3 regions of the Noviherbaspirillum sp. FW303-A3 genome follow, and region 2 is predicted to be linked to each of the others. Evidence: riboswitches for the same ligand, from Rfam matches in the RefSeq annotation. Region 2 holds a riboswitch; each other region holds the start of a gene.
What was found. A riboswitch is a leader RNA that binds a small molecule or an ion and turns the genes downstream of it on or off. The one in region 2 is predicted to bind cobalamin.
Positions count from the first base shown of each region.

Region 1: another riboswitch for cobalamin. It lies ahead of bluB (5,6-dimethylbenzimidazole synthase); the one in region 2 lies ahead of AC3WOY_RS20515 (TonB-dependent receptor domain-containing protein).
Region 3: another riboswitch for cobalamin. It lies ahead of AC3WOY_RS11250 (cobaltochelatase subunit CobN); the one in region 2 lies ahead of AC3WOY_RS20515 (TonB-dependent receptor domain-containing protein).

Region 1 covers NZ_JBYTAZ010000001.1:5,203,082-5,207,552, forward strand. The annotation lists gene AC3WOY_RS24860 (class I adenylate-forming enzyme family protein) at 1-301, shown strand, start outside; gene bluB (5,6-dimethylbenzimidazole synthase) at 371-1,132, opposite strand; cobalamin riboswitch at 1,174-1,349, opposite strand; gene AC3WOY_RS24870 (methyl-accepting chemotaxis protein) at 1,472-3,175, opposite strand; gene AC3WOY_RS24875 (chemotaxis protein CheW) at 3,226-3,708, opposite strand; gene AC3WOY_RS24880 (EAL domain-containing protein) at 4,134-4,471, opposite strand, start outside.
Region 2 covers NZ_JBYTAZ010000001.1:4,270,081-4,274,551, reverse strand. The annotation lists gene AC3WOY_RS20520 (FecCD family ABC transporter permease) at 1-783, opposite strand, end outside; gene AC3WOY_RS20515 (TonB-dependent receptor domain-containing protein) at 818-2,671, opposite strand; cobalamin riboswitch at 2,806-3,047, opposite strand; gene AC3WOY_RS20510 (histidine phosphatase family protein) at 3,079-3,651, opposite strand; gene AC3WOY_RS20505 (adenosylcobinamide-GDP ribazoletransferase) at 3,651-4,451, opposite strand; gene cobT (nicotinate-nucleotide--dimethylbenzimidazole phosphoribosyltransferase) at 4,456-4,471, opposite strand, start outside.
Region 3 covers NZ_JBYTAZ010000001.1:2,293,598-2,298,068, forward strand. The annotation lists gene AC3WOY_RS11250 (cobaltochelatase subunit CobN) at 1-2,830, opposite strand, end outside; cobalamin riboswitch at 2,937-3,140, opposite strand; gene AC3WOY_RS11255 (mandelate racemase/muconate lactonizing enzyme family protein) at 3,222-4,343, opposite strand.

The DNA of each region.
Region 1 (4,471 bases), 930 kb from region 2:
AGTGGAGGAGGTGCTGCTGACTTGCCCGGGCGTGGCCGAGGCGGCCGTTGTCGGTGCGCCCGATCCGGAATGGGGCGAGGTGGTGGTGGCCTTTGTTGTTCCGTCCGCCGGCGCGGAAGTCACAGAGGAGTTACTGGACCGGCACTGCCTGGAACAGATCGCGCGCTTCAAGCGGCCGAAACGTTACCTGCTTGTGGGGCAGCTGCCGAAGAACAACTACGGAAAAGTGCTGAAGACGGAGTTGCGCACGCGGCTCTCGGAAAGCATTCAGGGCGCCGCGCAAGCAAATAACCTGGCATGAAGCCGTCGCGAGTTAGGTCGCATGTTCAGAAGGTCGGGCTTTGCAGCCCAACCTGCCATGCCGGAAAGGCTATTTCAGCCCCGGCCCATTATTGCCGCGTACTTCAATGGTCGCCTGCTGTTGGCGCAAGTGATCGATTAGCGTTTCGTCGGCTTTTGGCTTCTGGGCCCACTGATCGAAATACACCAGCTGGTCTATGGGCAGCCTGGGCAACCAACCTGCGCTTTCCAGTTCCGGTTTTTGGTAGAAATGACTGACATAGCCGAGACAGAGGTAGGCGACCGGGGTAATGCTACGGGGGATGCCGAGTGCATCCTGCAAGTCGTCCTGGTTGAAGATGCTCACCCAGCCCACCCCCAGGCCTTCTGCGCGGGCGGCCAGCCATAGATTTTGCACGGCACAGACACTGCTATAGAGATCCATGGTCCGGATATGGGTGCGCCCCACCACAACGGGGCCAGTGCGCTCGCGATCGCAGGTGATGCAAAGGTTGACCGGCGACTCGAGGATGCCTTCGAGCTTGAGGCTGCTGTAGATGTCGCGCTTGTTACCGTCGAACATCTGCGAAGCTTCGTCATTGGCCTTCTTGAATACGTCGTGGACCCTTTGCTTCACCTCCTGCGAGCGGACCAGCAGAAAATTCCAGGGCTGCATGAAGCCCACCGAAGGAGCATGGTGCGCTGCCATCAATACCCGGCTTAAAACCTCGTCGGGAACGGGATCGGGCAAAAATTGCCCACGCACGTCCCGGCGGCTGAAAATGGCCTGATAAACTGCGGCACGGGCCGCATCGGAAAATTGGTGTTCGGTCTGGATGGTCTGGTTTTCCATGGATTCCCCTTCAGGAAAAGTATCGGCTGCCGGGCCTTGCAGCCGCTGTCGATCTTCAGGCCGGTCTTCTGACTCGGATTCATCCGTGCAGAGCGCCTTCCCGACTCGCGCCAGTGGCATTCAGCTCTGCCCGTCCTCCTCACAGCGTTGGGCACGTGGCGGAATCGCACCGCCTTCCCGATTCTCCCTTGCGGGCACCTGAAGAAAATCTGCCGCAGCATATGTCCGCGGCGGGCCGAATGCTATTACACATATGACACGAGGGCAATACGGAGTGGATTTGACCAAGGAATCCAGCCGGCTTGTCCGGCTGGCTGCTTTCAATGCCGCTTGACGGCGTCAGAACTCATCCCATTCATCATTTGTCCCGGTCTTCAGTGCGACCAGCTGGCGGGGTTCCGTACGGCGTTGCGCGGCGACGGCCGTGCTGGAGGTGGTCTTGCGGCCCAGGTGCTTTGCGGGAGCGCGCATCTCCCGGACTGCCGGTTGATCGGACGGGACGCCGCCCGCGACCTTGAACACGCTGACGACACCCGCAAGCGATGCGGATTGTTCGCGCAGGGATTCGGACGCTGCAGCCGCTTCTTCCACCAGCGATGCATTCTGCTGTGTGACTTCATCCATCTGCGAGATGGCCTGGTTGATCTGCTCGATGCCGGCCGTCTGCTCGGTGCTGGCCGCCATGATCTCGCCCATGATGTCCGTCACGCGTTTGACGCTGTCGACAATCTCGGTCATCGTCGTGCCGGCCTGGTCCACCAGCCGCGATCCGGTATCCACCTTCTCGACGGAGTCGTCGATCAGCGCCTTGATTTCCTTGGCGGCCGAGGCGGAACGCTGCGCCAGGTTGCGCACTTCGGCGGCGACTACCGCGAAGCCGCGGCCCTGTTCGCCGGCGCGGGCCGCTTCCACTGCGGCATTCAGCGCAAGGATATTGGTCTGGAAGGCGATGCCGTCGATGACGCCGATGATGTCGACGATCTTCTTTGCCGACTCATTGATCGAACCCATCGTATCGACGACTTGCGAAACGACCGCTCCGCCCTTGCTTGCCACCTCGGAGGCGGACATCGCGAGCTGGTTCGCCTGCTGGGCATTGTCGGCGTTCTGCTTCACCGTGGAGGTCAGCTCTTCCATCGACGAGGCAGTTTCTTCCAGCGAGCTTGCCTGTTCTTCAGTGCGTGAGGAGAGGTCGAGGTTGCCGGTCGCGATCTGGCTGGAGGCCGAGGCGATGGATTCCGTTCCCTTGCGTACTTCCTGGACGATATTGGAGAGGCTGTCGCGCATTGCTTTCATTGCGGACAGCATGCTCGTATTGTCATCCTTGCGCAGAGAAACATTGACTGTCAGGTCGCCGCTTGCGATGCGGTTGGCGATCTCGGTGGCGTAGGCCGGCTCGCCGCCCAATTGCCTGACAAGCCCGCGTGTAATGGTCACCGCAGCAGAAATGCCGGCCACGAGCGCGAGGGCGGACAGCAGGAGCATCCAGAATCGCGCGCTCTCATAGGCTTCGTCGGCGGCCTGGGCGTCCTTCGTGTTGTTTTGCTTCTGGAAGTTGATATTTTCGTCCAGCGCCTCCTGCCATTTCCGGGTAGCCGGCGCAGCGGTCTCCATCAGGAATTGCGTTGCTTCGGCATCCTTGTTCTCTTTCGCCAGTTCAATGACTTTTTGATTGAGCGGGCGTGCGGTCTGCATGGCTGTACTGATACGCGTCCGGAATCCCTTGCCGGTTTCGCTTGCGGGCGTCTTGTCCAGTGCCGCCGCGGCGTCGTCGTATTTCTTGCGCATTTCGACGATCTTGGCGATTTCCGTTTCGATAGTGGCCGCATCCTGAAGCAGGACGACGGTCCGGGTGATGCGCGAAACCACGTGGACGGCCTCCGACATATCCTGCAGGAGTCCCATCTTGTACACGTTGTCGTTGACGATTTCGTCGACGCGATCATCTATCTGCCGCATCCGGAGTATGCCGAGCGCGGCGATAAATGCGAGCATGACGAGCACGATGCCGAAACCGAGGCCGAGGCGGTGGCTGACCTTCATCTTGGAAAGATTCACGATATCTCCCTGTCGAGGTGATTGGAACGCGGTTATCAGGCTGCGTGACGAAGGGCCGTGCCAAGGCCGAGCACTTCGTCATTGACCACTTTGTCGATGTCGAGGAGGATGAGCATCCGTTCCCCGATCGTGGCCAGCCCCTTGAGGTAGTTGCTGTCGAGCGCGGTGCCCATTTCCGGCGCCGGCTTGACATCGTCAGGCGAGAGTGCGACGACATCCGATACGCTGTCGACGACAATGCCGATGACACGTGTGTCGATATTGAGAATGATGACGACCGTGAACTGATCGTACGTGATCGTGCCCACATTGAAGCGGATGCGCATGTCGATGATCGGGACGATGATGCCGCGCAGGTTGATCACCCCCTTGATGAAATCCGGTGCATTGGCGATGGTGGTGACGGCCTCATAGCCGCGAATTTCCTGTACCTTGAGGATGCCGATTGCGTACTCTTCCTTGCCCAGCCTGAACGACAGGACTTCGTTTTCGTTGCTGCTTTGAGTGTCGCTGCTCATGTCTCCTCCTTGTTAATTTGAAACAGCAATGGGACGTTTTACGGTCTGGCGAAATTAGAGGGAACGCAAAAACACGCACGGTTGCCGTGCATTGACAACGAGCGCGTTCAGCAGGTAATTGCCGGTGGAAAAAGGTGATTCCCGAGAGGGAGGGGCGCCGCTGGATTTCCTTTTGCAGCGTTGTACGGATGTGGATGAGGACTCCCGATACGGGATGCCGGTCTTGTATTGCGAAGTACCCTGACGCAGATTCTGACGTCTTGCATGTCTCCGGCTCCCGATTCAATTTCCACGGGAAAATTAAATCGTACGAAGTGGAGGATTGCCTCTCATGTTTATGGTGGAATCCGTGCCAGTTTGCAATTATTTGATCTGGATCAAGTTTTTCGGCTCGGTGAAATCCTGTGACGATTAACGCCGCAATATCAGTGAAGCCTGCACCAGGAAGCAAATTCCTGCGCGGGGAGGGGCTGGCTGAACAGGAAGCCCTGTGCCTGGTCGCATCCGAAATCGCGCAGGAAGTTCATCGACTCTTCCGACTCGATGCCTTCGCCCACCACCTTGAGGTTCAGCGTCCTGCCGAGTGCGATGATGGCTTCGGTGATCGACCGGCTGCGTTTGTCGCTGGCCATGGCGTGGATGAAGGAACGGTCGATCTTCAGTTTGTCCAGGGGGAGGCTGCCGAGGTAGCTGAGACTGGAATAGCCCGTTCCGAAATCGTCGAGGGAGATTCGGATGCCGATGGTCTGGAGCTGGCGGAGTT
Region 2 (4,471 bases):
CGTGCTGACCGCGCTTGCCGTCAGCAGCGCGGAAAAAAGGAACAGACCCTGGCGCAGCCGCGTGACCCGGATGCCGAGCGTCATCGCGGCTTCCGCATGCAAGGCCATGACATTGATTGCGCGCGCAACGCGCACCGCGAAAACGAGCGCGGCAAGCCAAACGGCCCAGGGCAGCCAGCGCGCCTGCGTGGCCGAAAGATCGCCGATCAGCCAGAACACCATGCCGCGCAGGCGGTTGTCCGGCGCAATCGACAGCATGAGCGTCACCAGGGCGCCGCAACCTGACGCGACGATAACGCCGGTCAGCAGCAGCATGGGCGCACTGCCCTCGCCGGCACTGCCGCGCAAGTCCCGCCACGCCAGGGCAAAGAGCAGGAAGGCTACTGCGATCGCACCGGCAAACGCGGCAACGTCTACCAGCCACGCGGCGGAGAAGAAGAGCATCGCCGTCAATGCGCCGACCGATGCGCCGCCGGACACGCCCAGCACGTAGGGGTCCGCCAGCGGATTGCGCAGCAGGGCCTGCATCATCACGCCGGCCAGCGCGAGTGTGGCGCCGGTCACGAAGGCCGACAGCGCGCGCCCGAGCCGCAATTCAAGCAAGGTCGCGGCAAGCGTGGACGGATTGCCACCGGCAACCTCGCCCAGCGCCGCGAACAGTTCCGTCACGGACAGGGACACCGAACCGACGCCGCATGCCAGCAGGATACTGCCAACGGCTGCCACGACCAGCACGGTCAGGATCGTGATGGCGCGGCGGCGTTCGCGGAATGCAGGCAGCATGATGGCCTCGGTATGCACGGTGTCCTTGCCTTTCTTACTTCATCGCGTAGCGCAGGCCGACGAAGACGTTGGAGCCGGCGGTGTTGTAGAGGCGGGTCAGCTCATAGGTCTTGTCGAGCACATTGTTCCAGCGTGCAAACAGGTTCCAGTCCTTCGAAAGGTCGTATCCCGCGTAGAGGTTAAGCAAACCGTAGCCGCCCATGCGATTGCGGTTGTTCGCGTCATCGAAACGATCGCCGGAAAAGACAAGTTCGCCGCCGGAAACCAACGGTCCGGACTTGTAATCCACTGCCAGCGTGCCGTGCTTTTTCGCGCGGCGCGCAAGCTGGCGACCCGTCGTTTCGTCCTTGGGATCCTGCAGGTCGAGCGAGGTACGAACGGTAAAGTTGCCCATGCTGCGACTGGCGCCGAACGACAGGCCTTCCAACAGCGCCTTGTTGACGTTATATGCGCAACCGAAGGGATGCGTGGCGGCTTCCACCGGACAAACAGGCGTATTTACGAGCAGGTCGGTGAGTCGGTTGCGGTAATAAACCGCGCTGTATTGCGCCTTGCCGTCTTCGTAATAGACGCCGACTTCCGCATTGCGCCCTTTCTCCGGACGGTTGTTGGCAAACCCGAATCCCGGAAAATACAATTCATTGAAGGTCGGCGCGCGGAAGCTGGTGCCTGCGCTTGCATTGACCCGCAGTGCACTTGTAATGCGATAGCCGTAGGACAGGCTGCCAGTCGTCCGTGAACCGAACTGCGAATTGTCATCGTTGCGCAGGCTGACTGCACCAAGATGCGCGCCGCGCCGCATCTGGTATGCGGCGGCGATCGAGTTCGTCGTACGTTCACGGGTCAGGGCAGACTCGCTTGAGTCAACCTCTTCGTTGCGATGTTCGGCGATGACCTGGATCACATCCGTCTTGCCGATGGCGAAGTTGTTCTGCCAGCTGATGCTCTTCTGGGTCGTGTCGTACACCGGATTGCCAAAGGACGCGACGCTGGAGCTGTAGTCGTTCGACTGCGAAAGCTGCACATGGCTGTCCCAGTTGGGAAGGATTTTGTTCTTTGCAAAGACACTATAGGTCGCCACTTCATAACGCGAGCGGTCGTCCATCCTCGGACCGGAATCGAATTGCGTCTTGAGCAGGTTACGCAGGAAAGTGGCTCCGACTTCATGACCTTGCGCAAGCGCATAGCTGAACTGTCCGCTCGCGCTGCTGCTACGATGGCCGTCACGATCCCTATTGAAAGAAAAATTCCCCGGCTTGGTCGCCGAGAAGCCGTCGGAACGCTCATGGGCCGCGCGGATCGCGTAGCGGAAACCTTCGCTGGAACCGGACACGCCTGCTTCGGCGCTGCGCGTGCCGTAGGTGCCTGCGCCGACAGAGGCACTCGGTGCCGGCGCGCCGTCACCCTGCTTCGTGAAAATCTGGATCACGCCGCCAACGGCATCGGCGCCGTACATGGTGCTCAACGGGCCGTAAACGATTTCCACGCGGTCGATCTGGGACAAGGGAATCGCATTCCAGCTCGCGCCGCCGCTGGTGGCTGAACCGACGCGTACGCCGTCAATCAGCACAATGTTCTGCTTGTTGTCGGTCCCGCGAATAAACACGGACGACTGGGTGCCCGGCCCGCCGTTGCGGGAGATCTCGATGCCGCGCTGGCGCTGCAGCACATCGGCGATAGAGGTGCCGCCCGACTTGGCGATTTCCTCAGCGGTAATGACAACGTTGTCGGCCAGGACTTCCCTGGCGATCTGGGGAGAACGTGTCGCGGTGACGACGACGGAATCGAGTTTCTTTTCCTGCGCGTAGGAGGAAACGGAAAATGCCGCGGAAACGGCGACAGCCATCGCAAGCGGTTTGCCTGCGCGCAGAAGAACGGGTGATGTCATGACAAGGTTCCAGAGAAAGACAACCAGCCCGCTTCCCCGCAGGCTGGATGAACAGAAGTCCGGACAGGTTTGTCGATCAGGAAACGAAACACGCCGCAAGGCATGCCGCTCGCATCGCGAAGATCCCCGTCCGCACACTTCCACCTGTTCTGGCCGGTATCCGGGCTGACAAGGCGAAGCGGCCGACCTTCCCATGCAGGCTGCACAGTGGCTTTGAAGGACGCTTGTCAATGAGGAATGCGCTGACGAGGCATTCCGGGTGACGCTTGTTTACCGTTGCGGGGGCAGCACACGTTAGCTTGCTGGCAAGCCTCGTGTTTCCCGTTTAACTGCGCGCATGAACATGCGCGCGGGCACCAAAACCTGCACATTTTAAGGCTTGCAATACAGACCGACAAGAAAAAGAGTCACTTGCCGTGATTGTTATTTATTTGGCAATCGACTGCAGTCAATTCGCCATAGGCGATGCGGTTCGGAATGCGGGCGGCAAGGGTCACCATCTCTTCCGGCGAGTTGCATTGTGTAGCGGCATGCAGCAGGCGTATCGTGCCGGCGTGAGCGACAACAATTGCGGCATTTGCCCGCTGTACGCACAGTTCGTCATGGAATGCGCGCACACGCCTCGCCACATCGAGCAGGCATTCTCCGCCGCCGGGTCGATAATGCGTCAGGTCGGCTGCCCATGCATCGACCTCGGTTCGAGGAATGTCATTCCAGGCCTGCATTTCCCACGCCCCGAAATGCATTTCAGCGAGGCGCGCATCGAATACAGGTTCGCCGCGGCCAAGCGCAAGTCTTGATGCAAGGTGACGGCAACGTTTCAAGGGACTGGAAAAGACGCCTGCACCTGCGGGCAAAGCAGGAACGAGTTGCGCCAGCACTAGATTCTGATGCTCTTCCTCGACCGGCAAATCGGTGCTGCCGTAACAGATGCCTTCTTGCACGACCGGCCGCGCGTGCCTGATAAGGTAGAGGCGCATTACCTTGCCGCGACGGCGAGCACGCCGAGATAGAACGCGACTTCGCTCAACTGCTGGATCGCTCCGAGGCAATCGCCGGTGTAACCGCCCAAGCGCCGAACGCATTTGCGCGCCAGCCACCATGCCGACAATGCAGCCGCGGCCGTACCTGCGACAAGAGCGCGCCAGGAAAGAAATCCGGTCGACACGACCAGCATCAATACTGCGAGGACCGTCACCACGGCGACGGCGAATTCGGCATTGGACATGCGCTGTGCCAGCGGCTTGGATTTCCCTTCCTGCTTGACGTAATCCAGCTTCCAGATCAGCACCGTCGATGCAAGGCGGGAGAGCGGATGCGCAAGCAGCAGCGACGCAATGGCGGCCTTCGCCGGCAATCCTGACAAGGTTACGCATTTGACCGCAAGCAGCAGGCCGATGCCGATCGCACCGTATGCACCGATGCGCGAATCGGTCATGATTTCGAGGACGCGCTGTTTCGTGACGCCGCCGCCCAAGCCATCGCAGGTGTCGGCAAAGCCGTCCTCGTGAAATGCGCCGGTGAGATAGATGCCGGCCGCCATGGACACCAGGACTGCAACCACCGGCGGCCACACCATCTGCGCCAGCGCGTACATCGCAGATGCGACCACACCCACCACTACGCCTACCGCCGGAAAATAGCGGCTCGCCTGATGCAGCCAGTCCGCCTCGAACCCGACCCAGCGCGGGATCGGCAGGCGCGTGAAAAACTGCAGCGCAATAAAGAACAGGCGCACCTGGTGAACGGCGCGCCCGACGGCTGGCGTGGACGATTGCATCGCCTTACTTGTCCGCCGAA
Region 3 (4,471 bases), 2.0 Mb from region 2:
AGAGGATGACGCCTTCCGATCCCGGCGCCGATTTGTCGCGGGCCACGGCCTTGCCGGCCAGCGATTCTCCCAGCCGGTACCCGACGCGGGTCGGCAGGATGTCGCCATCAACGGCGTGGAAATTGCGGCCGGTCGGCAGTGCCTCCGGCGAGCGCAGCGGGTCATTGCCTTTGCCGGGCGCGATATACCGTCCGTCCAGGCCGGCCAGCAGGCCCAGCATTTCGAGCCGTGGCGAGTCGGCCAGCTTGCGGCTGATCGCCGGATCGTCGATGCCGCCTTTTTTCATGGAATCGAGCATCAGGTCCAGCGATGGCTGGCTCCATTGGCGGCCGAAGATATGCAGGCCGTAGGGCATGAATTTTTCCTGCAGCTTGGTCAGGTAGTGGCCGATTTCGTGGGCCAGCAGATCATCGTCGGCCGCGTCGAAACCGATGCCGCGTACGGCCAGGACATCGGCCATCGAGGCTTCCAGTTCGGCTTTCAGGTTCAGCGCCACGACTTGTTCCCGCATGGTGCGGGCGGCCTGGGCCTTGAGCGATTCGCTGGAGGCGGCTTCGAAGCTTTCGACGACCTGGCGCAAGGCCAGCAATTGGTCATAGAGCGGTGTCGAGGCGAGCGGCGGCGTCAGGTGATCGACGATGACGGCGAGACCGCGCCGCTTGGCCTGGGTGCCTTCGCCGACGCCATCGACAATGTAAGGATAGATGCCGGGCAGATCGGCTGCGATCAGGCTGGGATAGTCGTCCGCTGCCAGTCCGACGGCTTTCCCCGGCAGGAATTCATATGTCGAATGCCGGCCGACATGCACGAGTGCATCGGCCTTGAACCGGTCACGCAGCCAATGATAGAACGCCAGGTACTGGTGCGGCGGCGTGACGCTGGTATTGGCGTGCAACAGTTCCTCGTCAACCTCCCAGCCGCGCGGCGGTTGCGGGCCGATGAAAATGTTGCCGAAGACGATGCCCGGCACCAGCAGCTTTCCGCTGTCGGCCATGATCCTGCCCGGCGGCGCGCCCCAACCCTTGAGGCCTTCAATCCCGTAGCCGGTCAGGCGGCGGACGGTCGCGGCAAGCGCGGCACAGCGGCGCTGCGGATTGTCGGCGAGGCAGGCGAGATAGCCGGTGTCCAGTGCCTCCAGATCGCGGATAGCTTGTTGCCGTTTCGGATGGTCCGCGCCTTCAACCAGATGCCGCAATTCCTTCAGTATGGCGTCGGCCCGTTTGCGGCCCGCGGCACGCTCATTGGCCGCCTCCGCTTCGAGCACCTCGGCATGCAGGCGGCCGAGGGGACCGTCCATCATTTCGCCCTGTACGCGGCGCGGCAGCGTCGCGAACCAGCGGGCGTAATCGGCAGCCGGGACGCTGGCCACAGAGGCACCAAGCTCGCGCAGTGCGCTGCGATCCTCCGGCAGGTTTACGCCGTGCGCCATGATGCGGTCGAGCAGGGCTTCAGGCGAAGCAGGCAACTCGCCTGTCGTGTAACCGGCTGCCTTCAGGGCATGCAGCATGTCGAACAAGGAAGCAGGTACGTCGAGGTTGTCGGCGCCAATGTTCTGGCGGCCAGGCGGATGGTTGTAATAGATGATGGCAATACGCTTGTCGCGATTTGCCTTGCCGCGCAGCGTCAGCCAGCGATGGACACGCGCCGAGAGGAGGTTGATTTCCGCATCCAGTGCGACGGGCGGGCGTGTCTCGATGCCCGTCACGCGATCCAGCCGGCTTCTGCCGAGCGCCGAGACGACGACGGGCTGGCCGATACCCTGCAATTCAGGCAGGGCAACACGATACTGAACGGAGTCGGCAGGCAGTCCGTCCGGCGACAGACGCCACTGGGTTGCGTTGCGTTCAGTCAGACGGATGGCCTTGAAAACGGGTACATCGAGTTTCTTGAAGGCGTCGATCACCGCTTCCCGCCCTTCGGCGGCGCCTACGACGAAGTCCTGCAATACGATCAGCGCAGCGGGCCGTGCCGGTGCAATCAGCTCGGGCAAGCGTTCCAGCACATCGCGCGATGCCGTTCCCCAACGGGTCAGGATCTGCACGCACGGCAGGCCGCGCTGTTCGATGCGTTGGCAGAGCGCAGCGGGCGTGCCGGCATCCATGTTGGCGAGGTCCAAGACCACGACGCTGTGCATCGGGCCTAATCCAAGGGATGCCCCTGCGCTCCTCGCCGATGTGTCACTGAACTCTTTGCCGCCGACGCGCATGCGCAACGCCGGCTCCGGCTTCGGGACCGGCAACGACTGCCGCGGGTCGAGCAGATGAGCAAACAGCGCCGCCATGTTTTCGCTGCCCCAGGCCTGCCAAACTTGGCGGGCGGCCAGCCACCGGCGGGCTGTCGGGTGGGCGCCGGCTGCATGCAAGGCCGATACGGGCGGGTTTTCCTGTGCCAGCTGGAACAATGTATCGGCGGGGAAGTTGCCCAGGCTTCCGGAGCGATCCGCACCGAGGTTGCGGCTCATCAGGTTCAAGCTGGATTCCCCATTCATGGCGAGCACGGCAGTGTGCGGGCGTGCATGGCGCTCCAGGGCATCCTTCAGACGACGCGCCGGGTCGCCGAAAACAGCGGCCGCGAGCACGCTGTCAGCCTGTCCTATCCATTGGCCGAGCTGCCTGTCGCTCGCGGCCATCAGTTGCGCTGGCGTGCGCAGCACGATGCGATCATCGGGGTGACTTGCGAGGTGACGGTGTGCGGCTTCGATGGCGTTTGGCGCCGCACGTTCGGTTACCACTCCGAACAAGGTTGCGGCCCAGCTCTGCGCGCCTGCGGCAAGAAGGATGGCGCAGACCAGATAGCGGGCGAAATGAAAGTCGGTTGAGCGGGCCGGCATATTCTTCTGACGGTGTACTGAAAGGCACCAGGCCAGGAGAAAAAAGCTCACGCGAGCCTGCCGGACGGCAGACATCAATGAAACCTTTCCCATCACCCCGGGGATTGGTGCGGCTATGCTTCAGGCCGGTCTTCTGGCTCGCCTTCATCCTTCCCCGACCTTCCCATGCCAATGCACAGTGGTGTTTTCGGAGTCGTCAGGCTTACAGCAGCGGGGGCTGCGCCGGAATGCCTGATCGCTCAGAGTCACCGGCTTCCCGTTTCACTCGCTCGCAAACAAGGAGCAAGTCACCTAAAGTGACGGCAGTATAACGCAACATTACGCGATGCCCGCGCAGGGTGTGGAGACGTGGACAGGATCAGCAATACCCCCTCGTTCACCCGCTGCCGCGTCAGGTCATGCGGTAATCGCGAATGACATCCTGATCCGGCTCAATGCCAAGCCCGGGCCCCTGCGGCACCTCGATGGCGCCGCGCTTGGGGATGATGGCGTCGCCGTACAGCTGCGCCTCCAGGTCGAAGTAGCGCCACTCGACCAGCGCATTGGGACCGCCCAGTGCGGCGCTCGCATGCACGCTGGCGAGCAGTCCGGGACCGTCATAGAACGTGTGCACCATGACGGTCGTGTTGTGTGCGCTGGCCAATGCGAATACCTTGCGCAATTCGGTGATGCCGCCCATCTTTGCCGGACTCGGCTGCACGAAATCGACGGCCTCCGCTTGCAGCAGGTGCTGGAATTCCATCAGGGTCGATGCATTCTCGCCGGCAGCAACAGGAATGCCGCCTTCGCGGCGCACGCGTGCAAGGCCGGCGACATTTTCGGGAGGCCATACCGGCTCTTCGAGCCAGCGCAAGTGATAGGGCCGCAGTCTGCCGGCCATATCGAGCGCTTCCCGCACCGTCCACGGACAGTTCACGTCGAGGGTGATCTCGATATCGTCCCCGGCTGCCTGGCGCGCGGCGTCGACGCAGCCAATCGCCACTTCATGCAGCTTGAGATACCGGTAGCCATCGTTCAATGCGCGACGGACATTTTCCCGCACCAGTTCGGGGTCCGAGTAGCGGATCAGGCTGGCATAGCAGGGCAGGCTGTCCGTGTCGCTGCCGCCGAGCAGCTGATGCACGGATTGGCCAGCGATCTTGCCTGCCAAATCCCATAGCGCAATATCCAGCGCGGACAAACCGAACATGATGGCGCCGCTGCGCCCGAAGATGTGCAGCGTCACCTGAAGCTCATGCATGAGCTTCTCAATCAGCGAGCAATCGCGGCCGATGCAAAGCGGCGCGATGATCCGGTCAACTGCGGCCTTCACCGCCGGGACTGCAGTGAAGCCGAAACTTTCTCCCCAGCCGACCAGCCCCTGCTCCGTGGTGACTTTCACGACCAGGGAATCGACCGTTTTCAGGTCCTTGCCGCCCCAGGCGCCGGTATCCGACCGGCCTCCTGCGGTAAACGGGATACGCAACGGAATGGCTTCGATTGTGGCGATCTTCGTGCTGGCGGCTGTGCTCATGGAAGCCCCTATTCCAGTACAGCATGATTGAAACGCGTGCTGACCCGTCGCGCGCGATTTTCAGTGTATACGCGCACCTGGAAATTACAAAAACAGCATTGATCAGACGGAACAAGCGGCATAGTTTC